Sediminitomix flava: one gene and its partners. The protein of the gene in region 1 interacts with the protein of each later gene in a pairwise test. Links are inferred from orthologs where the notes say so. Each region holds a gene or a part of one and is shown on either strand. Other genes may lie near its edges. The genes, in order: pepT, pepE and tpiA.

Region 1 (8,251 bases):
CATTCCGTATTGGAGTGCATAATTCTCGATCTCTTTTCGAAGTTTTGCCGATTGAGTTTTACTTAGCTCAGAAACTATCTCAATTAAATCTTTATTATCTCCAAAGTGCTCTTTAAGTGCTGCATAAGCATAAAGGCTATTCATCACAGAATGTAAATTTGCACTTACAATATGGATTGGTCGCTCTAATAAGTTATGTTCATGAAGTAGACCTTTAATCTTATTTGCCCATTGTTCTCCATAAATATGATGTCCAATTCTAGCTCTTAGGGTTGGTGAGAATGTAATTTCACGATCTTCCTCATTCTGAAACTCGTTTAGAGCTACTTTTCCTAACCAATATACAATGTGGAAAAGCCCATTATTTTTATCATCATTTGCGACAAGTCTAGCGTGAGCTCTTTTGGTTTCATCAAAAGTACGACCAAGAATTGTACTTAAATAGGTGAATGCTATCTCCTCATTTTGAGTTGTTATTTTCTCTTTTCCAGTAACAATCTCTTCAAGTTTTTGCCATTCTCTCAACAATCTTTTCTTAGAATCTTGAGCATTTCTGACAATTTTATCAGCTTCTAGATATAAAAAAGTAAGGTGGGTAAGGACGTCATAGATTTCACTGCGTCCTCTAGTGACTTCAATAAGCATATTTTCTCGATCAACTCGATAGCAATTACGTCTTCTTGCTGATGGAATAATTTTATTGAATGTGGATTTTTCATAGCCTTCTTCAGAAACGAGTTTAATAAATCGACACTCTTCTATGCCTTTTGGTAATCTATCGATCACATAAACCAAGCCATCAAGTTCTACTTTGGTCTGATCTTTCATTGAGCCATATATTTCAGGAGACAAAACCAATAAATCATTTTTTATGGCTTGTCCTGAAGCTCCTCCGGGTTTATAGTATCCTCTATTGAAGAGGTGTCTCATCACGACATATAGTCTTTCAATTGCCGCTCGCGATTCTTGCGCTCTTGTTAGTTCTAGCATAGGTTTTCTGATTTAATGGTTAAAAAAAATCTGGGCGAAATAATGCGTTGATTCTTTCAGCACAATTCCCACCCAGATTTCAAAGAAGATATTTTTAGATGATTGACTCTACTTTTTTAGGGTCAGTCTTACTGTAAATTCATCATGTTCGCCAACATAAAGGGCTTCAAGATTATATCCTAGTCTTTCGGTATATTCTTCCAAAACAGGATAACTGACATAAAGCCAACCAAATTCATCTCCCTCAATATCTTTGTATTTCATTTTATATTTAAGCTGGCCGTAGTAATCTCCAGCTAAGTCAACCACAAATGATCCGTCATCATCTTGATAGAGGTAAAGAATATCTGATGAGTCAAAGATAATCTGACCATCTTCTTTCAATATTTTTTTACAATGCTTCAAAAATGACTCTAGGCCTTCAAGGTTTTCAACTAAGCCAATACCATTCATCATGAGAAGAAGCGTGTCGTATTTTTTTGCTTCGTAAGTGAATATGTTTTGGTGTAGGGTTTTCTTTACTCCTCTCTTCTTGGCTACTTCTAGTGCTGGGCCTGAAATATCCATTGCAGTTACCTCTAAACCCATTTTTTGTAATTCGAGTGCATGAGAACCGGCACCAGCTCCAATGTCTAAAACCTCTCCTTTACAATGTTCTAAGGCAACTTGTTCTGCTTTAGGCATTTTGGCTTTTGAACGAAATAACAACTCACATGGAATTACATCAGGATCACTGAAGTCTGAAAGGACTGTCACCTCAATGGATTTATCTTTTTTCTCAAAATAATCTTTGATTGCAAAGCCCATAGGGTCTTTTTCTGGTAACAAACCATTCAAATTTGCCTTCATTTCATTTCCCATCTCCCTTCATTTTGGATTAAATAAAATTTCGCAAACATATCATTAATACAAATTAAAATCAAAAAATAGTCCATTTATAACTTGGTTCATTATAAATGTGAATTTAATGTAAACTAAATATTACTTAGTAAAGTGCAATGAAATCTGACTTTTATCAATCATAATTAATGATTCTGATGTAAAAAAGTACAACAAACACTTTTTCATTTTGCTTAATGTTAATTTAATGTTACATTTGTGTTACATCAAAATAACAATTGAACTAAACATTAAGTAGCCTATTGAAAACTCTCGTATCCATATTGATCTTCATCGTTTTAAACATGGCATTAAGCACAAATGCTCAAGAAGTATTCCCACGTACAGCTACAAATTCACCTCTTGAACATTTTGTTTTAAATCACCCTGAGCAGATCAATACAGGCGAGAATATTCTTTATTTAGGTTTAGCTCCAAGTACTTCTATTAGAGGTAGCAGAATCAAAGTGATTGAAAATGAGATTGACTCAATCAGTGATGAATTTGCTACTTGGAAATCTAAAAAAGGTGAGTTTAGAGCAATCAGAAAATTGTTCAACCAATTGCATAGAACTCATTTGGTACATTACAATCGAGAAAGTCTTTTCGCTGATATGTTTGAAACGAAAGAGTTCGGTTGTTTGTCAGGTTCATTATTGTTTGCCCATATCTTTGAGAGAAACGGTATTGAATATCAACTTTATTCTAGTGACGTTCATGCTTTTATCACGGTCCAGACCAAAGAAGGGAAAAAGCTCTTCCTAGAAACGACAGATCCTGTAAATGGATTCATTTATAAGAAAAGTCAAGTTGAAAGAAGAATGTCTAAGCATTTGAATGCGAATAGTACAAGAGGGATACGTACAATTTCAGCTCCACTTCCTTTAGAAGGCGAAGGGCTTGCTGAAAAAGTAGATATAAAGGAATTATCAGCTTTACAATATTACAACTTGGCTGTGAGTGCTATCAAGTCAGGGGAAATTGAAGAAGGTAATATGCAGTCTAAAAAACTGAATGTCTTTTATAAAAGAGGAAAGACACTGAAGTTGAATACAATTTTAGAGGCTGTTAAAGATAACTATCAAATTACATTTAGTACTAAATAACGCTTGTATAGTACAATGTGATACAAAAATGCCCTTAACATCAATTGTTAAGGGCTCATTTATTTTTAGAAGTTTAGCACTTCTTATTTAAATCTTTCGTAGTTCAATGCTACAATTCTACAGATAACCTCCACAGATTTCTCCATTGTTTCTAAAGGAACGAATTCGTAGCGAGAGTGCATATTATGACCTCCAGCAAAGATATTCGGACAAGGTAATCCCATGTATGAAAGTCTTGCGCCGTCAGTTCCTCCACGAATAGCTTTTACATCTTTTGGCACTCCAAGCTCGTCGTAAGCTTGTAAAGCCAATTCTACAATCTGCATATTCGGTACTACTTTTTCTTTCATGTTGTAGTACTGATCTTTGATCACCAATTCAATCATTGGTTCAGCAAAAGATGCATTCATTTCTTTCACGATTTCTTTCATCAATGTTTTGCGGTCTTCGAACAATTGACGATCGTGATCACGAATGATATATTTTAGAGTAGTCTTCTCTACACCACCTTCCATTTGAAGTAAGTGGAAGAAACCTTCGTATTTTTCAGTATGTTCTGGTACTTCATTGGCCGGCAAAGCATTGATAAAACGAGCCGCGGTCATCATGGAGTTGATCATTGTGTCTTTAGCTGTACCTGGGTGTACATTATGACCAATGAAAGTTAGCTCTGCATAAGCCGCATTGAAGTTTTCATATTCGAATTCCCCAAGTGGGCCTCCATCAAGAGTATAAGCCCAATCAGCACCAAACTTTTCAACATCAAATAAGTCTGCACCTCTACCTACTTCTTCGTCAGGAGTGAAGCAAACTTTGATATCTCCGTGTTTAATTTCAGGATGCTGAATCAAGTAATCCATTGCTGTTACAATTTCTGCAACACCTGCTTTATCATCTGCACCAAGGAGGGTAGTTCCATCAGTAGTGATGATCGTTTGACCTACATAATTCTTCAATAAAGGAGAATCTTCTACTGAAAGGACAATGTTTTGTTCTTTGTTCAAGACAATATCCTTACCATCGTAGTTTTCCCAAACTTGTGGCTTTACATCTTTACCTGTAAGATCTGGAGATGTATCAACGTGAGCGACAAAGCCGATAGTTGGTACTTTCTCTTCTACATTGGCGGGAAGCGTAGCCATAACGTAACAGTTGTCATCAATTGAAACATCTGTCATTCCAATTTCTTTCAACTCTTCAGCAAGGTCTTTTGCTAGGTTAAATTGTTTAGCTGTACTTGGAATTTGCTCAACTCCAGGTACAGATTCAGTATCATACTGAACGTATTTTATAAATCTTTCTTTCAGTTTACTCATTGCTCAATGTTTATATTTCTAGCCTCTCAAGCTTGTTTTCGTTGATTATTTCTGATGATTCAGTTCGTAGATTTCATCTTTCAAACGCTCAATGGTCTGATTCAAATCATCTCTATCCATCACATCTTCAGGGAAACTAGAAGCGATGTGCGCAGAATATCTCCAAACTTCTTGAATTTCATCAATAGGAAGTTCAAAGTGAGGATATTGAGGGTTATTTGATTTCAATAGGAAGCTGTTACGCTCTTTCAGCTTGTCGTATACTTTTTTCAAAACGACGCCTTCTGATTTTGCGATGACTACACAGATTTCACCTTCACGAAGCTCATTCCAATCCAAAACCAATTCTCCAATCACAATACTTCCGGGTAGAAGCGGTAACATGGAATCCCCTTTTACTTCAAAAGCACGATAGGTTTTATTGGCAGAAAGGAATGGTAATTGAAATTTTGGCAGTTCTTTCAAAAATTCTGGATCAGCAAAACCACTTGCGTAACCAGCAGAAGCTTTCTGAGGAACTAGCTCAATGTTTTCGTTATTGTCATGATCTACGGTGATACTTAGGACTCTGAGATTTGTTCCAGAAGTGAATTTTTCATTTTCTTCAACGACAGAACTCGCTTTGATGGCTTCTTCACCCAAGTTTCGAGTAAGAAGATGATCTACAGAGACATTAAAATGTTGTGCTATTTTTAGAAGAACATTCAACTTAGGTTGAGAGCGGTCTTCGTAGGCACTTATATTTTTTCTACTTAAGCCAATTTCTTTCGCCAATTCAGCTTGGGTTAATTGGTGAAGTTTGCGTAAGTAACGGATATTCTGATTAAAAAACATATGCTTCTTTTCAATTCAATCACTCATAAAGGGATATGAAAATCGCCTTTTTCCAATAGTCCTGCAATTTAGCAGAATTGTACTAAAAAGCACAGCTGTAAGTCCTTAGATGATTGAGATAAATGTGTGTAGAAGTATTAAAAAAAGGAAACATGTCTTGCTTCCTTATACTTCATCATCTTTTTCTACCAACATGAAGTAATCACTCATTTCACCAGGTATCACTTCAAGTACATTTGAAATAGTCAGTTGTACAAAAAGCATTGCAGCTTCTTTTAGAGGGATATTTTCTGACTTGCTAAACTCTTCAACGGTGGTTTTCGGGTTGTTTTCCATAAACTGCATAAGTTTACGTTCTTTCTCGCCAAAGGAAAATAAGCCTTCGTCGCCTCGCCATCTTGCTTTCATGATGGACCTTAGCTCAGGACTCATTTGTACACTTCGGTCTTCAACTCTGATATATGCTTTGCCGATCTTCTTATTTTTGTTGTATAGCAAGAAAACGGGCTTTCGTTCATTTTCATGAATTTTGAAAACCACTACCTGTTTGTGGGCATTTATATTTACGGTAAAAGCATCGTAATTGACAACGGGTTTGCAATAAGATGCAATTGTTTGCTCTAAAACAAACATCTCTTCCATAGCATCTTTTACACCTTTTATTCCTCCGTCATCTGTGACGCCCACGATCAAGTATCCACCCGATTTATTAGCAAAAGCAACAACCTCTTTCATGATTTTGACAGGGTCTGCTGCTTTATTCTTGAACTCGATATGTTCCCCTTCACCTTGTGCGACCAGTTCTTTTAACCTTCCTAAATTTAAAGCCATGGTCTTCAACGTTATATGTTATACAATAGTCTAAAAAGCAATAAGCTCCAATAGCAAGATAACCATTGGAGCTTATTCAAGATATAATTTTTTGAGAAAGAAACATACTTCTTTCTCTGACTTGCTTTATTCTTTAACGATTAAAATCTCGTCGATGTTTCTTCCTAATTCGTCGTAGTCTAAGCCATAGCCTACTACAAATAGGTTGTCGATTTCGAAACCAACATAGTCAACTGGTACTTCTACAACTCTTGCATCAGGTTTAGAAAGCAAAGTTACTACTTTGATAGAAGCAGGCTCTAAAGCCTCAATATCTTCAATCATTTTCTTCATTGTACGACCCGTATCAACAATGTCTTCTACAATGATTACGTGCTTTCCTTTGATATTATTATCAACACCGATCAGAGTACGAACTGTCCCTGTACTTTCAGTTCCTTCGTAAGAAGACATTTTAGCGAAAGTAACTTCACACTCCAATTTAGTTTCCTTCAACAAGTCTGAAGTAAACATAAATGCACCGTTAAGGATACTGATGAAAACAGGCTTTTCTCCTTCATAATCAGCAGTAAGCTGTTTTCCCATTTCTTGGACACGGTTATGAAGTTTTTCTTTACTGATATACGGAACAAATTCCTTATCCCAAACTCTCATGGTCTCTCTATAATTCGTATAAAATGATTTTTCTGTTTTGGACTTGCAAAAGTAACAAAATTGCCTTTCGGTCACTATCTCTTAACATTAAAACATCGTCTTTTTCTCATTTTCAATTGTGAAAATTTGTAAAGCCACTTTATAGAAAATGTTATCTATTTGATAATCAATCGAGAGATTCCGATTATCAGAAATTGTATTATTTAACATTGATTAATACAAGAACTAGGAGAGGTGGAAATTTATGATTCTGAACTGAATTTATTGGTATACTTTAGTAAAGAGGCATAAAAAAGTCACTCATTTGGACTTGAGTGACTTAGGTGTTTTTTAACGTGTATGATTTAGACTGAATGAATCTTAGCGAGTGTAAAAACACTATCTAATTCATAAACCAATAATTTTTTATCTGTAGGTACTTTTAAGCTATTGATCATGGCTTGAGCAACGGTTTCGCCTCTGATTGGTTTGTATTTGGCTATTGGAGGAAGAATGGCAGAAAGAACTTTCCCCAATTTAATTCCAATCATTTCTCCAAATCTTCTTTCTTCACGTTCACCTACCAAGACTGATGGTCGGATGATCGCTACCTTTTCAAAATTGAGTTTGATTACCGCTTCATCTAATTCACCTTTCATGCGAGCATAAAAAATTGGAGATTTAGCATTAGCGCCAGAAGATGAGACCAATACATATTGATTGACTCCTTGTTCTGATGCCGCTTTTGCTACATCATACTGATAAGTGTAATCTATTTTGTACTGCACGTCTTTGCTTCCTGCTTTTTTGATTGTAGTCCCCATTGCCGAAAAAAGTACATCACCTTTTAGTAATTCTTTCCAACTCTCAATATGGTCAAAATCTACAATGTGCTCTTGCAGCTTAGAATGTCCAATGTTAGTAGACCTTCTTGCAAAAACTATTACTTTATCATATGCTGCGTCATGCAATAATAGTTGAACAAGATTTTTTCCAACCAAACCCGTAGCACCAATCACCAAGGCTGTTTTTTTCAATTCTTCCATGGTTTCTAACTTCTTAAATAGCTAAGTCTTTTTTCTTCTTTTGTGATTGATTACAAAACGATTTTCAGAAAAAAAAGTTTTATATCCAAAGACTCATAAAAGATAGTCAATCTTCGTGTTTTTTGTTAATGTATGGCAAGTGAATCTGCGAGAATACACAGATTATTGTTTCAAAAGCGGTAAAGTTTCCAAAAGCAAATTGGAATCCTTAATTTTGCACTCCGAAATTTAAAATAGGTTAGCCTTGAAAACCAAGACACTTAAAAAGAATAAAGTCAATATCATTACTTTAGGTTGTTCTAAAAACTTAGTAGACTCTGAAGTAATCATGACACAGTTGAAAGGAAACAACATTGAAGTAGAGCACGAATCTACCGATGATGATTCTGGAATTGTATTGATTAATACTTGTGGTTTTATTGATGCCGCAAAACAAGAGTCAATTGATACAATTCTTCGTTATGCCGATGCGAAAAGAGAAGGTTTAGTAGATAAACTTTATGTTTCAGGTTGTTTGTCAGAACGCTATAAAGCTGATTTGGTAAATGAGATTCCTGAAGTTGATGCTTTCTTTGGTACAAGAGATGTTCCTAATCTTCTTCGTGCCCTAAATGCA
Region 2 (8,246 bases), on another replicon or contig:
GAACAGAAGTTACAAGTGTTCTTAAAAATGATCCTCGAACAACTAATAGCTTAATTCTTGGAGAAAATAATCACTACCTCAGAAACATCATCATAGAATACGGAATCACTGATTTCTCAAATGAATTTAAGCATAGTGCGCAAAGCTTGAATACCGACAACACAAGCTTTAGTCCAAGAGATAAAGTATTGTTATACGCATCTCTTAAAATGAAAAAGCGTTATTACGCATCAAGATATGTGTTCAATTCCGAAAGACACATTATTGAATCTTTTGCAAAAACTCATCATAATCGTATCTGCTTCTTCGATTTTGGTGCAGGTCCGATGACTGCAGGACTTAGTTTCTTCCAAGAATTTAAAAACTTGGAGAAAAACTTCATTGCGAATTTCATTGGGGTAGAACGAGCTGAAGAAATGAGAAATCTAGCAAAAGTCTTTAGTTCTGAAATCATCAGCAAGCAATCGTATATTCAGAATGAAGCACTTATAAAAGACTTAAATTGGAAGTATCTAGGAGATTGCTTCAACCAATCTCATCTTGTGATTTTCAATTTCTCATATATTTTTAATTCATTGAATTTGTCCGATGCACTGCGTTGGGCTGAAAGGATTGAGCAAATTGTAAAGCACTATCATCAGAATGAATATTTATTGATCTTCCAAACGGCAGCAACTGAAAAACACCATTACAATTACCGATTCTTCAGAGACAAACTGAAAGTCCTCACTCGTCTTCATTCTTCGGGTAATAGAATTATCCGATCGGAGTCCAAACTTTACCAAGATGATTATGACCAACAAGAAGAAGTTTATTATGAAGTTTGGACACAGTAAATCTAAAATTCAATTTAGATAAAGAAAAGCCACTTCAAGTCTAAACACTAATGAAGTAGCTTTTGTCATTTATAAAATTCTTAATCATTTGTCAGAAGTAATTTTCCTTTTACGAGACCTTTTTCAAGTTTCTGATGGGCTTCTTTTACATTACTCAAAAGCATTGTTTCATAAATCGGATTTATCTTTCCTTCATCAAGCCATTGATAAAGTTCTTTCAATCCTTTGTCTACTTTTTCATAATCATTGAAATAGGTCGCATATATTTCTGAGAATGAAATAGACGGAGCTTTACTAAAATATTTCACAGACTCTTCCATTAGGTTAAAATCACTCATTCCTCCTATAAAACCGAAAATGACGATATGTCCTAAGGGAGCCAACAACTCCAAATCATTCTTAACACTATTCCCTGCCACAGGGTTAAAAACATAATCAATGCTATTTTCACCTACGGCTACTTTAAGCTCTTCTTTCCAATTTTCTTGGGTAGTATTGAAAGCGTAATCTGCCCCTAACGAAAGTGCATTTTGTAACTTAGTATCTCTTCTTTCCAATGCTACGATTTTCAAATCTAGTAACTTTGCAATCTGAATCAGTGCTGTTCCAACGCCTCCCGATGCAGCATAGATCAAGGCTGTTTTCCCAGCTTTTACTTGTGCCACATTTTTGAGCATATGGTAGGCTGTAAAATAATTGACAGGCAATACGGCTGCAGCCATTAAATCTGCCTCAGAACTTAGAACAACAAGCTTACCTGCATCTACCAAAGCATATTCGGCATAAGTAGACGAACCAATCACTCCTAAAAATGCTACCTTATCTCCTTTTTTAAGAATGCTATCATTTGGATCTTCCACGACACCTGAACCTTCTACTCCAGGAATAAAAGGTAGTTCGGGAGCCATTCCCGGAGGCATATTCCCCTCACGTAAAACGGTATCAATAAAATTAACAGGCGCAGCATGTATTTTTACCAAAACTTGCCCTTGAGCAGGGATTGGCTTTTCTACATCTGTAAAATTTAGGACTTCTACCCCTCCGTTCTTTGTGATTTGTACTGCTTTCATACCAATCGATTATATCTGACAAAATTCATCTATCAGATAACATCAAAAAAGGAAAAATAATACCCCTCTACCCGATTCAAAAAATAATGCTTCAAGACGCTCGGTTAGATGAAAAAATATTAACAAACTCAATTGGCACTAGTACTCTCTATATAAGCTTTCGGACTCATTCCTGTTTTCTTCTTAAAAAGTCTTGAGAAATACTGAGGATACTCAAACCCTAATTTATAAGCAGTAGATGAAATTGATGCCTCGGGAGCTAAAAGTAAATTCTTAGCTTCTTCAATCAAGAAAAGGTTGATCTGATCTACTGCTGTTTTACCTGTTTCAGCCTTGATCGTATCACTCATATACCGATGACTAACTCCTAATTTATCAGCAAACCATTCAACACTTGGTATTCCTTTTTCTTCTAATTGATTGGTGGCAAAATACGTTTCTAGAATGGTCGTAAACCTTGTAAAAAGATCTTGATTAATCTCTTTTCTATCTAAAAACTGACGCTTATAAAAACGGTCTGAATATTTCAATAAAGTATCTAGATGAGAAAGTATTATTTCTTTACTAAACTCATCTTGGTTATTATGATACTCTGCTTCAATATTCTTGAAAATAGTTTTTAGAGTCTTTTCTTCCTTTGGAGAAAGATGAAGCGCTTCATTTACATTATAATTGAAGAAATTGTATTTTTTGATTTTTTCAAACAGTTCATAACCATTCAAGTAATCTTTATGGAAAACAATATGGTAAGCTTCAGAACTAAAGACCATATTCTTGAAAACCATTGTCTGATTTGGTGCTGTAAATAAAAGAGTTCCTTTACTTCCATCATATTTGGTACGCCCATAGACCAACTCTCCAGAAATGATATTTTTCAGACTGATGCTATAAAACTGATTGGTCAAACTTACTGTTTCGTTTAAACCATCAGTTTCACAGTCATTCGTTTCACCTTCCTTTAGTTTGGTATGACTCACACTGAATAAAGGATTTTCGGGCTCTGCCTCTCCCATATATTCATGTAATTCTGCTATATTTTTAAAAATGAGATTTTTCATTTTGACGCTTTCATGTAATTTCCGACAGGAACAGTATCTCCAATTATTTCAATTCTACAACTTCGGAACAAGCTCTGTTGTAGAAGCCCCATGTTTTGATCTATCATAAGTCAATCGCATTAACCAATACACGATATTCATTTTCTTGAAATATGCTTTATTGACTTTCGGATTCACTTCATCTAAATCTTTTGGTACTACCCCATCAACATTAAAAATCTTATCTCCGATCTTCATAGCTCCATCAGAATTCTCTAAAAAAGCTTCTCGCCAACTCCTTTTCCCAAATTTGTACTGACGGACAAAAAACCTTCCTTCTGCTTCAACAATCGAGATATCGATAAAACGATGATCTCCACCTCTGATTTGATGCGTCCATCGAGAATTTACCAATTTTGCTATTTCTTGTGTATCCATTTTATTGTTCCCAATTATAAATTATAATAGAGTGAGGATTAATTAGAATATCCTCACCCTAAATCAAAAATTAATACTTTCCGAAGAATTCAACCATTTTCTCTACAGCTCTATCCACATCTTTATCGATGTCATAAAGACTAACGTGAGATGCATCTGGTATTTCAAAAAGTTCTTTTGGTTCACTACAAGCATCATAAAACATTGTGGTCAATGGTGCTGTATCAGCCATTGCTTTTTCACCATAAATACCAAGATATGGCGTATTTAGATTTGGCGCATAAGCCGTTGCATTAGCCAAAGGTGCTTGCTCCATCAAAAAAGCTGGAGCCATATGTGTATAATTTGGGTAAGTTTGCGTACCAGCACGTTCTGTCATGTAGTAATCATAACCTTCTCCATACGCACCTTCTGGAAGTTTATTTGGATCAACCGCATTCATATTAAGCGCATCGTAATAATCTACTTCACCTGACTCATATGCTTTCTGACGTGCTTCATTTGCCATATTAAACATAGCATTCAATTGTTCTTTAGTCATCACTCCAAAATACGAAGCTTGATTATTCATCATACCACTTACAGTTGCGATCGCTTTCAAACGCTTATCGGTTGTTGCTACGATAGGCATATACCCCCCACTTGCACAAGCACCATATCCGTAAAGTTTTTCTCTGTCCACACAAGCCAAAGTTCTGATGTATGAGATAGAATCACGGATACTTTCAATTTTAGTAAATGGATTTTCGTAGTTACGAACATCGCCTTCGCTATCTCCGTAACCTAAATGATCAAAGCTTAAAAAGATGTAGCCTTTGTCTGCAAACTTCTGACCGTACAAAGCGCCCATTTGCTCTTTGACTTGATTGAAAGGTCCCGAAAAAACAACCGTTGGGTACTTTTTACTCGCATCAAAATTGGACGGAGTGAAAATCAAGCCTGCGAGACTTACGCCTTGACTTTTAAATCTTACTTCGTTTTTCCCAGCATTAATTTCTGTAGTATTTTTCATTGTGTTCATGTTTAAGTGCTTCTTTTTCGATTTTTGCTATTGCAAAGTTCGCTCAAACAGAGTGCTTACCACTTAAACATTTTGGTAGATAAAGTATACATTTTAGTTTCTCTACAAAACTCACTTTGAAGAAGACATACTAACCCATATTTAAATACAAATAAAACTTAACCAACCACTTAAAATAAAAGACTTAAACATCTTTTATTATACATTTACCATAAATGGATCACAAACCAATTCTTTGTTTGTAAATGAGAAATTTCTTTTCGCCTATCCCTAAACGGACATATAAACTAGCCAAATCATGGCATAAATACATCGGACTTGCGCTATCTCTCTTTCTGATTTGGATGAGTATTTCGGGTGTTATTCTTAACCACCCCGATTGGTTTGCGAATTTTAGTGTATCCAAAAATCTAGTTCCAGATGAATATCATCCATATAATTGGAACAGAGGAGCTGTAGTTGATGCAGAATTCATAGGAGAAGACACGCTATTCTTTGCTGGAAAACAAGGGATTTGGAGATCTATAGATAGAGGAAAATCTTTTATTTCAGAAAAAGAAAATGGATTTACAGACTCAAGATATTTTCAGAAAACAAATGATATCTGTCTGCTGAAAGAAAACAAACAAATAGTAGCTGCTACTTATGGCGGAATTTGGTTACTGGATTTAGAAAACAATCATTGGCAACAGGCTGACCTTGGGAATTATACAAACGATCAATTTGTCAAAATTATAAATAGAGGAAATGAGTTATTAGCTTTTTCTAAGTCAGGAGTTTATAAAAGCAGTATTCAATCACCTCTCCTATTTGAAGAAGTTGAATTGAGAAGAAACAGCCGTCCGTACATGGATTTAATTATGTTTTTCTTCGCACTTCACAGTGGTTGGCTTTGGGGCTTGCCCGGAAAACTAGTTTATGACATCGCTGCTATTGTTTTAATTTTTCTTTCTGCTACAGCTCTTTACATCACTTTCAAAAAGAAAATAAATCGAAAAAATAAGCAAAATGGCAAAGTCAGTTCAAACAATAAATGGCTTGCCTTTACCATTAAAAATCACAGTAAAATTGGGCTATGGATACTCGGTTTTCTAATGATTTTTGGAGGCACAGGCTTATTTATGCGCCCTCCTCTACTCGTCGCTTTAGTAAACGGAAAAGTACCCGATAAATATATTCCATCATATATAGTCAAAAACCCTTGGTATCATTCTATCAGAAATACTTGTTATGATCCTGTAAAGGATCGAATCATCTTAGATACCACAGAAGGTTTATTTGAGGGAAAAGCTGATCTGAGTGAAGAGTTTAAGCCGATTAATTGGGATGTAAATATCTTTGTAATGGGAGCAACAGTTTTTGAGGCTAAACCCAATGAGCATTTTTGGATAGGCTCATTTTATGGGCTTTTTGATTATAAAGAAGGAAAAAAATTATCAAAAGATTTGATGATGAATACCGCAGTTCCTCTTTACCAAAGCATGGGACGACCTGCACAATATATGGTTACAGGATATTTTCAGAGACCTGACGGAGAAGAATTTGTGAGTGCACACGGACAAGGCTTAATGAACTTAGATATGTATGGAAAACAGCCTTATCAGATGCCGAAAGAAATGTATGAAGATTACCGTATGTCATTATGGAATTATATGTTTGAGCTTCACAACGGAAGACTTTTTAGTCCAATTCTTGGAAAATGGGGCATTTTATTTATCCCAATTACAGCTCTCCTATTTCTGATTTTAAATATTACGGGTACATACGAGTATATATACAGAAACAGAAAAAAGTTATTCCGCCTAAAAAAGAAGTAAAAAGAAAATCCTGTCTCTACCACTTGAGTAAAGACAGGATTTTGTTCTTCTGAGAGAAATTAAGCATTCTTGATTTCAGCAATTTTAGCTAAAACAGCATCCAAATTCTTTTGCGCTTGCTCATTTCCTTCTACATCCAATGTTTGAAGATAAGCCTCAACTTTGCCAATGATCTCTGCAATTTGCTCTGGACTCATTCCGCTTCCTTGCAAAAACATCATTGCTTGTCCGATTTGCATTGAGATTGTGTCTTCACTTTCTGCTGTCATGATCACATTTTTGATCTGAGCAGCAATCATATTTTCATCAAACATAATTTCCTTTGTTCTTAAAATTTGATTTTACTTCCTGTCGGAACCTCATAAGGTTCTTTTCCTTGCTCAAAAATACGAGCAGACAATTCACCGCACAAAGTTACATCTTCTCCCATTACTTCCAACCAACTTCCCTCACGGATACCTACCACAGGCTGATCATTGAAGAAATGAAATTCTTTAATTCTAGTTTCTCTTGTCTCTCCCATATGTTTTGAATCTGGGTTCGGATCAAGATAATGTGGATTGATATTGAAAGGAACTAGCTGTAAAGCTTTGAATGAAGGAGGGTAAACAATTGGCATATCATTGGTTGTACAAATGCTCAATCCCGTAATGTTAGAACCAGCACTTGTTCCCATATATGGCTTACCGTTTTCTACTGCATTTCTTAAGGGCTCAATCAAACCATTTTCATACAATTGCTTCAATAGCACATAGGTATTTCCACCTCCTGTAAAAAAGCCATCGGCTTCAGCTATTGCTTTTTTCGGGTTTTCAAACTCATGAATACCTTTTACTGAAAGCCCCAATTCTTCAAATTTCTTACGAGCAATCTCAGTATATTCATCATGTGAAATGCCACCTGGTCGTGCATAAGGAATAAAAACAATGTTCTTATTCTCTCCGAAGAAGTTCTTAATCTCTTCTTCCATATAACCAAGATAACCCTTTCCGTATACTGTAGATGTACTGACGATTAATAAATGCTTACTCATATTGGTTTCGTTTGTATTCGGGGTAAAACTACGAAGACATTAACAGAATCTCACTTTTTAATACCTAAAGAAAACAAACTTTAATAGAGAGAACCTTCCAGTACAAAAGTCCCTTTGTATATTTGTGTTTCGATTAGACCAACTGTAGAGATTGAAAAAGTGATGCGAAGAAATTTACTTCTCGGAATATTATCCGTGATCATAATTATAACCAGCTACTCCCATTTTACTGACGAACCAACGCAAGCTGTACTTACAGCTTCTTCTGATTCTACATATCATGAAACAGCAGGAGAAAATGTGAGTGTTGAAGATAGTATCAATGCCTTGATCGAGACATTTAACTTCGATTTGAAAGAGCATGTCATTGATTCTATATTCCAAAGAAGAGCCAAACATAATGCTTTCAATGGGGTCATTTTAGCTGCTCAGAAAGGACAAGTAATTTATGAGGAGGCCTTTGGGTGGGCAAATACAAGTAAGAAAGAAAAGATGCAGAAAGACCATGTTTTTCAGTTGGCATCTGTATCTAAGCAGTTCACGGCTGCATCTGTCATGTTGCTCAAACAAAAAGGATTATTAGCTTACGAAGATACCATTCAGCAATACATTCCGAACTTCCCCTATGAAGGTATAACTATCAGACAGTTGCTTACGCACAGGTCTGGTCTTCCGAACTATATCTATAAGGCTGAGGAATATTATCCTAAATCATACCATCATGATAGTGTGGTTTCCAATGAAGAAATCATGGAAATGCTAATCGCTGACCCTCCAAATAAATACGGACAACCTGATGGTCGCTTCTTGTACAGCAATACGGGGTATATCGTTTTGGCATCCATTGTAGAAGAAGTAAGCGGTTTACCTTTTGATGTTTTCTTAAAGAAAGAAATTTTCGAGCCTTTAGGCATGAAAAATACTTTTGCGAGATCTGTTCAAACCCCAAAAGAACAATTAGAAAAAGTTGTACAGGGTTATACGGCAAGAAGAC
Region 3 (8,290 bases), 1.0 Mb from region 1 along the record:
TTAGATTTGATCTCGAAAAGTGCATCGCTAGCCACATAATCATTCTTATTAAATCGGAATGATTTTGAACCTAAGTAAAAATCATCCGTTTCAATTTCTCCTTGCCCAGAAATATTATCGGGTACCAAACCAAGTGTTCCTCTGAAATACAATTGGTCATTATAGAAAGAGAAAGGTTTTCCTTGTTCGGTTTGGAAAATCATACTATCATCTGCAACCAACCATTTCATCTGATAACTTTCCATTTCTACCCTAGGGTGAATATCAGATTCAATCATCGCTGATGTACCCTTCGTCAACATGGAATCTGAGAAAAAGATAAAATCTTCTGAACGGAAAGTACTTCCTAGATACTCTACCTGTCCTTTTCCTTGAAGTCCCTTAGAGTCCATGACGATATCACCTTTGAATAGCCCTTTGCCCTTATAGACATCATAACCTTCCGCTGGTGTAGATCTTTCAAAACCAAAACTCTGATCTTCCTGATTCAAACGAAGTTCTTCTTCAAAATCAGGGAATATTCCATCAGACTGAAATGTACCCGCAAAAGATTTGTCTTCAATCGCACTGTTTCCATTAAAGGATAATGAGTCCATGACAAACTGTACACGTTCGTCATAAGCTCCGTCCAAGACACTTTCGTGACCAAATTGCACTGCACCTCCTCCATCAGCATCAAAAGTTGGATAATCATCCATTTTCACTAAACCTGCTTTGTTTTCTGGAGATGAGATATACAGTGTTCCACCAGTATCAGAGATATGATTTTGGAATTCAGCTTGTTTATCATTTTCATCAAGAAAGGTAATAGAATCAACTTCAGCTAGATTTACTGAAAACTGGTCATAATCAAAATCAAAGAGCTGCCCTCTCACAATCATATTTCCAGCAACCATCACGCCTCCAAAACGCATATTCTGTCCTTGGTACAATCGGACTTCTCCACTATCTGGTAAGATTCTAACTTTTAGGGAGTCACTTACTTGAAAACTTTCAACCCCTTTTATTACGATTGCACTATCGGCTGGATCATAGACTGCATTTTGTCCATTTGGTATACTTGAAAAAATCTCAATGTTGTCATAATCAACATCAGACCTCTTGATTTTATTGAGTCTGAAATAAGCATCCTTAAAGAAATAACCTTTAGGAGTAATTATAGCTTCATCAGTTTGTTCACTATAATAAACTAAACCTTCTCGGTGCATCAACTGAAGCATTCCTTTTACAGCCTCATATTTCAAACCTCTAGCCTTTGCCAAATCTTCGCCTAGGAAAACCGTTTCACCAGACTTTTCTACATAATTGATTGTAGAAAGAAGTGGATGTTGCTTTTGTAATCCTTGCAACCTTCTAAATAGCTCTGGCTTAAAGAATCCCATTGACTGGAAAGATGCAGGATTCTTTTCTGGGGCATATAAAGTCTCGAATGACAAAGAATCAGCCTCCAAATCCCATTTTATCTGATCTACATCTACATCAAAACCATAATATGACAATTTGAATGGAATGATTTTATCTAAACCTTTCGGTTTACGAAATGTGGCTACTTCATTATTAATGTCGTAAGTCACTTTAGTAGCAGGATGAAAAATTGAATCTGTCCCAAACTGATATAAAATAGCCTGTCCTTTTGGTGTCGAGATTATAGAATCTGCTATTGTAAATGTCTCTTTTGTCTTTACTGTAAAAAGTAGTGAGTCTGCATCATCAGTATAAACATGTAGCCTAGATGAACCTTGTGCGAAAGACTGACTGCTCATATTCTTTCCCTCAAGGCTCAGACCACCTCTGATCTGAATATTATTATCTATCGAATGGATTAGAATATCATTCGTATAGGTCTTGAATCTTGGATATTTAGTCTTCTCAGGATTGTGGTTCAGTGGATGAGAAACATACTCAAAATAACCAATCGAAACGGTATCTACATGACCTAAATAATGGAATTCGGCATGATGACCTTCCAAAGCTGGTGTTTTCACATTTAGAACATAGTGCGGAATTTCACAGAAAACGGAATCCTTACTCAAGCCTGCATTTTCCCAAGTAAAACGACCTCCATTTCCAATTAAAGTATCACTATGAAACTCAAATGAACCCGTAATATCTTCGAGCATTGTAGTGTCATACTTTGATGCCATCGTTAAATTGGCATGTCTGATATATAAAAAAGATGCCGATGGAGATGGTAAAGGCGGTTCTTCTGGAATGTAATGGCTTACATCATCTTCATTTCTATGAATCAACTGCTTGACCAAATCTTCAAACTTATCATCTTCTGAAGCCTCAGGAGCTTTATATTCTTCTACATTTGAATGATCTTCTCCTTCCCACTCTTCTCCCCAATCTGACGAATGATCTGACCAATCTGCTGTAGAATCATCATTCTCATCGCTATCGTCATTACCTAAAAACGATGCCCAAGGATCTTCCTCATCCGAAGAAGAATCATCAGAACTATCGTCAATCATAGCCCAAGGGTCTTCTTCCTCCTCCTCTTCTGCTTCAGTTATTTCATCTTCTGAACCTTCACTGTCCTCACTGCTCTCTTCTGAATCCTTCTCCTCATCCAAATGATCAAACCATTCCTCTTTAGTAGGCTCTGCTGTAGCTTCAGAAATTGGTTGATCATGCAATATAAAAGCATCTATAGGCGTATGCTTAAACTCAAAAGTCCCGCCTTCTACTTTCAGTGAATTGAAAGGATGTTCGTAGAGTAATTCTTTTTCAAGAAATAGTCTGGTCTTTGAAAAAAATGCTTTTGAATATTTGGTAGGGTAAAACATAACGCTACTATCAGCGATTTGCAGAAAGCGTTTACGTTGTTCATCCGAAAGTTTTTCACTTACAATACAGGCAAAGTAGTTTTCAAGATCTTTATTTACTTTTAGCCCTTTCTGTAACATTTTTCGAGAAGTACGAACAATTGTCTCTTTGTTTTCAGCGCTTAAAGTTGAAGCTGAATCCCATAAAAATAGGATACCATTACGCACAGTATCTGCAGTATGACTTGAGGTACGTTGTAAAAGATAATCTGTATCTACAGAAAAACTATCTACTTCAGTAAAAGGCTTATGAAGTGGTTTTTGGGCAAAACTATAGAAATGGACTAATAAAAGTCCGCTAAAAATAAAAACCGATTTAATGAGTCTGTCACGCATGTAAGTTCAGATGAATACCTTAATTATCGAAATAGGTTTGTCAATCTAAAAATAGATCTGTAAGAAAGGCTGTGCGCTCTAGTAGCACACAGCCTTTCAAGTCAATATCATATATACACAAAAATCTAGCCTTTTTTGAGTCTCATGCTTACCCAGTTACGTAACTCCAAATGAGATTCATAAGATAATCCATGTTTTTCTGCTTCCGCTTGCATGGTTTCAATATCTTCTGTGTAAAAACCACTCAAAAGTAAGGTTCCGTTTTCTTTCAGCATTTCAGCGTAAAGTTGCATTTCTGTAAGAAGCACATTACGGTTAATGTTCGCAATTACGATATCATAAGGCGCATGAAGTGTCATTTCTTGTACAGTTCCCTGTGTCATATCGAAGTCAACTTCGTTGATTTTTGCATTTTCTATTGCATTCTCAACTGCCCACTCCTCAATATCGCATGCATCAACGAGCTTTGCTCCTAGCTTTTTGGCCATAATGGCTAAAATACCAGTTCCTGCACCTAGGTCAGCTACAATTTTATCTTTATGGTCTAACTTCAACTGATTTCTCAGCATCAATGTTGTTGTTGGGTGATGCCCTGTACCGAAAGACATTTTAGGGTTAATGACAATTTCGTATGGGTATGGCTTTTCAGGTTTATGAAAACTAGCTCTGATGATCAATTCCTCAGAAATTTCAACCATATCATAGTTTTCTTCCCAAAGCTTGTTCCAGTTCTTTTTTTCTTCCTCACGTACAGTGTACTCGATTTGGCCTTCAAAAGGTGCTAAAACTTCTTTCAGTTCTTCTTCTGCGTACTGATCTTTTTCAATTGATGCTTCGAAACCATTTTCGTCTTCAAGAAAAGAATCGAAACCAATATTCCCGATCAAGGCCTGCAGAATTTCTGAAAGCTCTTCCCCACATTTGAGTTGTACAGTGATAAAGTGCATATTTTTATGATCTAATTTTTTAATCCTATAAAAACTCTAGAACACAAAAAAAGCGATAAACAATGAGATTGTTTACCGCTTTTTCAAAAATCAGTCGAAATAAACTGAAATTAGTATGATTTAGAGATTGCAACGAAATCTGCAGCAGCCAAAGAAGCTCCACCGATCAAACCACCATCTACATCTGCTCCAGCAAAAATTTCGTTTGCGTTGCTTGGCTTACAGCTACCTCCGTAAAGGATAGAAATATCGTTTGCAGCATCACCATATTTTGCAGTCAACATAGCACGAATTTCTTTGTGCATGTCTTGAGCTTGCTCAGCAGAAGCAGTTTTACCTGTACCAATTGCCCATACTGGTTCGTATGCAATTACAACTTTCTTGAAATCTTCAACAGGAAGGTGGAATAAGCTCTCGCTCAATTGCTTGCTTACTACCTCATTTTGCTTTCCAGCTTCTCTTTCCTCTAATACTTCACCTACACAGAAAATTGGAAGCATATCGTTTTCCAATACCGCATCTACTTTTGCAGCCAACATTTCGTTAGACTCACCAAAGTACTCACGTCTTTCACTGTGTCCTAAAATCACATAATCCACACCGTAAGACTTCAATTGTGCAGCAGAGATTTCTCCAGTGTATGCACCTGAAGGCTTGTCGTAGCAGTTTTGAGCCGCAAGGAATACATTCTCAGCATCGCCGATGATGTTCTTCACTTCTGCGATATGTACGAAAGGAACGCCCATGATCAATGTAACATCTGAAGGAGTTTCCGCTTTTGCTTGAGCTACTACTTCTGATGCCAATGCTTTTGCCTCGTCTTTCACGAGATTCATTTTCCAGTTTCCGGCTACAATTTTCTTTGCCATTGTTACTTTTATTTAGGATTAGTTGAACGCTTCAAATATAGATAACCTCATTGCTCTGATAAATGAGTAATGTCATTAATTGAAGGAGGTTCTTTACTGAATCGTTCCATTAAGATTCAACAAAACAGAAAAGCGTTCCCTAATGTTTCTGCTTTCTACCTCTAAACCTTACTCCTAGACGTACTTTTTGGCTTTATTTTGTTCTGAATACGATGCATTGATTCATTTTCGCAGTGGAGGAAGTGTAACAATTAAAAAACCCAAAAATGTTTATATGAAAGCTTCGATGAAACTAAGCATTGCTACATGCTTACTACTAACTTGTATGTTTGGTTGTAGTGATGACGACGACGGAAACACCACAACTTCATCTTCTCAATTAGACGAACAACTTGAGGAGCAACTCATGGTCTCTTCTAGCGGCGCTGGAATGTCATTCTACATTCTTCCCGAAAGTGATGACTACAATAACATTCCTCAAGATCCAAACAATCCTATAACAAGAGCCAAATGTGATTTGGGACAATTACTTTTCCACGAAACCGCATTGGCTATCGTTCCTAAAAAAGAAATCAGCAGAAACACTTACTCATGTGCTTCATGTCACCACGCGGCTGCCGGATTTCAAGCAGGACGTATGCAAGGTATTGGAGAAGGTGGACTTGGTTTTGGTATTGCAGGAGAAGGAAGATCTGCACATTTAGAATATGTAGACTCCTTACTAGACGTACAACCACTACGATCTCCTACGGCAATGAACGGTGCTTACCAAAAAAATATGCTTTGGAACGGGCAGTTCGGAGCTACGGGTAAGAACATAGGTACTGAAGCTCAATGGAAAGAAGGAACACCGATCGCGACCAACAAATTAGGCTTTGAAGGATTGGAAACTCAAGCTATTGCTGGCTTAGGCGTTCACCGATTGAGTATCAATGACAGTATTCTTGATGATCACAACTATCGAGAGATGTTTGATGCAGCTTTTCCAAACGATCCTGTAAGTGACAGATATAGCCTTACAAACGTTGGATTGGCCATTGCTTGCTACGAAAGAACACTTATGGCCAATGAATCTGGATTCCAAAAATGGTTAAAAGGAGATAAAACAGCACTTAGTGACGCAGAAAAGCGTGGCGCTTTGGTTTTCTTTGGGAAAGGCGAATGTTACTCTTGTCACAATGGGCCAGCACTCAACACAATGGAGTTTACTGCCATTGGTATGGGTGACCTTGAAGGAGCTTTAGTAAGAGGTGCTGAAGATGAAAAAGCAAACTTGGGTAGAGGTGGCTTTACAGGAAATGATGCTGATAAATATAAATTTAAAGTTCCTCAGCTCTACAACTTGAAAGATTCTCCTTTCTACGGACATGGAAGTACATTCAAAACGATTCGTCAAGTTATTGAATATAAAAACAAAGGTGAAGTTCAGAATGCAAATGTCACGGAACAATATCTTGATTCAAGATTTAAGCCATTGAACCTCACTTCAGATGAAATAGATGATTTAGTCAAATTCTGTGAGTATGCACTTTGGGATGATAACTTAAAACGTTATGAACCGGAAACAATACCTTCTGGGATGTGTTTTCCAAACAATGATGCCCAGTCTAAGTCTGACATGAATTGTGACTAATAAGATATACCGCAAGATGTATTTGGTATTTGGAGCGATGGAGAAGCGTACGGAAGGAATTGTTGGTGTGTAGATTTAGTTTTCCATTTACAAAAAGCGGTTGAGCTGCCTCAAATTGAGGTAGCTCTTTTTTTATGCACAAAAATCAGGTATATCTCTACATTCAAATTTCTTCATTTTTTCATCAAACCTTACATCTTAATAAAATTCAATATCCTCTTATGTTCTTTATACATCCGCAGATTTAAACGAAGGTGTTAATAGAATCCAAAGAACAACTATCATGAGATTATCGAAAAAGAGGTGGGGAATACTCATTTCCTCATTACTATCTGTCATGATCATGTCTTGTAGCGATGATGATGACCCAGTAAGTGCCACAACTTCTTCTTCCGAACTCGACAAACAACTAGAAGAAGCCCTTATGATTGCCTCTGAAGGCGAAGGGATGAATTTTTACATTTTTCCAGAAAGCGACGATTATAGCAATATCCCTCAAGACCCCAATAATTTAATTACAGAAGAAAAATGTAGACTGGGGAAATTGCTATTCCATGAAACTGGCTTGGCAGTAAATCCAAAACGAGAAGAAGGTAAACACACCTACTCTTGTGCTTCATGCCATAATGCAGGCTCAGGCTTTCAGTCTGGACGAGCACAAGGTATAGGAGAAGGTGGACTCGGTTTTGGATTTAAAGGTGAAGGTAGAACTCCGCATTTAAATTATGATGACAGCTTGCTTGACATTCAGTCCATTCGTGTACCAACAAACTTAAATGTAGCCTACCAAAGAAATGTCTTTTGGAATGGACAACTAGGAGCCACCGATGCCAACGCAGGAACCGAAGGTCTATGGGTTGAAGGTTCTGCTTCCTTTACAAACCACTTAGGTTTTTTAGGTCCAGAAACACAGGCCATCATCGGACTTACAGAACACCGTATGGATATGACTCCTGAATTGGCTGAACAATACGGTTATAAAGAGATGTTTGATGCCGCATTCCCCGACTATCCCGAAAGTGAGCGTTACACTCCTGTCACTGCAGGTTTGGCTATTGCTTGTTATGAACGTACACTCCTAGCCAACAGAGCTGGTTTCCAAAAATGGTTGAGAGGTAATAAAGCAGCTATGTCTGATGCCGAGAAAAGAGGAGCATTAATCTTTTTCGGAAATGGAGAATGTTCTTCTTGTCACAACGGACCTGCGCTTAGTACATTACAATTTGCAGCTATCGGTATGGGAGACTTAACTGCCTCTTTAGTTAGAAGTGGAGGGAGTAGTGAATCAAGTTTGGGTAGAGGAGGTTTTACTGGAAATGATGATGAGCTTTATGCCTTCAAAGTTCCTCAGCTTTACAACTTGAAAGATGCACCATTCTTTGGGCACGGAAGTACTTTTACTTCTCTTCGTCAAGTCATTGAATACAAAAATAGAGGAGTCGCGCAAAATGCTAATGTCACCGAAAAATACCTCGACCCAAGGTTTAAGCCACTCAACTTAAGTGAAGACGAGGTTGATGATTTGGTCAAATTCTTAGAATATTCACTTTGGGATGAAGAACTTGAAAGATATATCCCTAGCTCAAATCTTTCTGGATTCTGCTTTCCTAACAACGATGAACAATCCAAGTTTGATTTGGGCTGTGATCCTCAATAATTAATACTGTATTAAATACT

What was found.
Region 2: the proteins of pepT (region 1) and pepE interact in binary tests that used the Escherichia coli proteins (3 or more experiments, as listed by UniProt). The link is inferred for Sediminitomix flava from one-to-one orthologs.
Region 3: the proteins of pepT (region 1) and tpiA interact in binary tests that used the Escherichia coli proteins (3 or more experiments, as listed by UniProt). The link is inferred for Sediminitomix flava from one-to-one orthologs.

What each region holds. Positions count from the first base shown.
Region 1 is NZ_QGDO01000002.1:166,108-174,358, reverse strand. What follows is about bases 2,176-5,026. They hold pepT (peptidase T), read right to left. Parts: upstream 4,292-5,026; coding sequence 3,059-4,291; downstream 2,176-3,058. Other genes in these bases: BC781_RS08060 (XRE family transcriptional regulator), read right to left, coding at 4,337-5,026; BC781_RS08070 (hypothetical protein), read left to right, coding at 2,176-2,975. Outside these bases: BC781_RS08080 (DUF6909 family protein), read right to left, coding at 1-990; BC781_RS08075 (class I SAM-dependent methyltransferase), read right to left, coding at 1,099-1,851; more of BC781_RS08070, read left to right, coding at 2,175-2,175; more of BC781_RS08060, read right to left, coding at 5,027-5,125; BC781_RS08055 (AlbA family DNA-binding domain-containing protein), read right to left, coding at 5,291-5,956; hpt (hypoxanthine phosphoribosyltransferase), read right to left, coding at 6,083-6,610; BC781_RS08045 (NAD-dependent epimerase/dehydratase family protein), read right to left, coding at 6,955-7,635; 30S ribosomal protein S12 methylthiotransferase RimO, read left to right, coding at 7,880-8,251. UniProt on the Escherichia coli protein: Cleaves the N-terminal amino acid of tripeptides.
Region 2 is NZ_QGDO01000005.1:83,729-91,974, reverse strand. What follows is about bases 5,401-8,246. They hold pepE (dipeptidase PepE), read right to left. Parts: upstream 7,253-8,246; coding sequence 6,548-7,252; downstream 5,401-6,547. Other genes in these bases: BC781_RS17845 (serine hydrolase domain-containing protein), read left to right, coding at 7,415-8,246; BC781_RS17855 (hypothetical protein), read right to left, coding at 6,279-6,533; BC781_RS17860 (PepSY-associated TM helix domain-containing protein), read left to right, coding at 5,401-6,219. Also shown: BC781_RS17885 (AAA domain-containing protein), read left to right, coding at 1-836; BC781_RS17880 (quinone oxidoreductase family protein), read right to left, coding at 917-1,906; BC781_RS17875 (helix-turn-helix domain-containing protein), read right to left, coding at 2,035-2,964; BC781_RS17870 (hypothetical protein), read right to left, coding at 3,019-3,381; BC781_RS17865 (alpha/beta hydrolase), read right to left, coding at 3,452-4,393; more of BC781_RS17860, read left to right, coding at 4,648-5,400. UniProt on the Escherichia coli protein: Hydrolyzes dipeptides containing N-terminal aspartate residues. May play a role in allowing the cell to use peptide aspartate to spare carbon otherwise required for the synthesis of the aspartate family of amino acids.
Region 3 is NZ_QGDO01000002.1:1,165,589-1,173,878, forward strand. Bases 3,102-5,991 are described here. They hold tpiA (triose-phosphate isomerase), read right to left. Parts: upstream 4,981-5,991; coding sequence 4,222-4,980; downstream 3,102-4,221. Other genes in these bases: BC781_RS11840 (hypothetical protein), read right to left, coding at 3,102-3,164; prmA (50S ribosomal protein L11 methyltransferase), read right to left, coding at 3,290-4,111; BC781_RS11855 (cytochrome-c peroxidase), read left to right, coding at 5,255-5,991. Outside these bases: more of BC781_RS11840, read right to left, coding at 1-3,101; more of BC781_RS11855, read left to right, coding at 5,992-6,613; BC781_RS11860 (cytochrome-c peroxidase), read left to right, coding at 6,897-8,270. UniProt on the Escherichia coli protein: Involved in the gluconeogenesis. Catalyzes stereospecifically the conversion of dihydroxyacetone phosphate (DHAP) to D-glyceraldehyde-3-phosphate (G3P).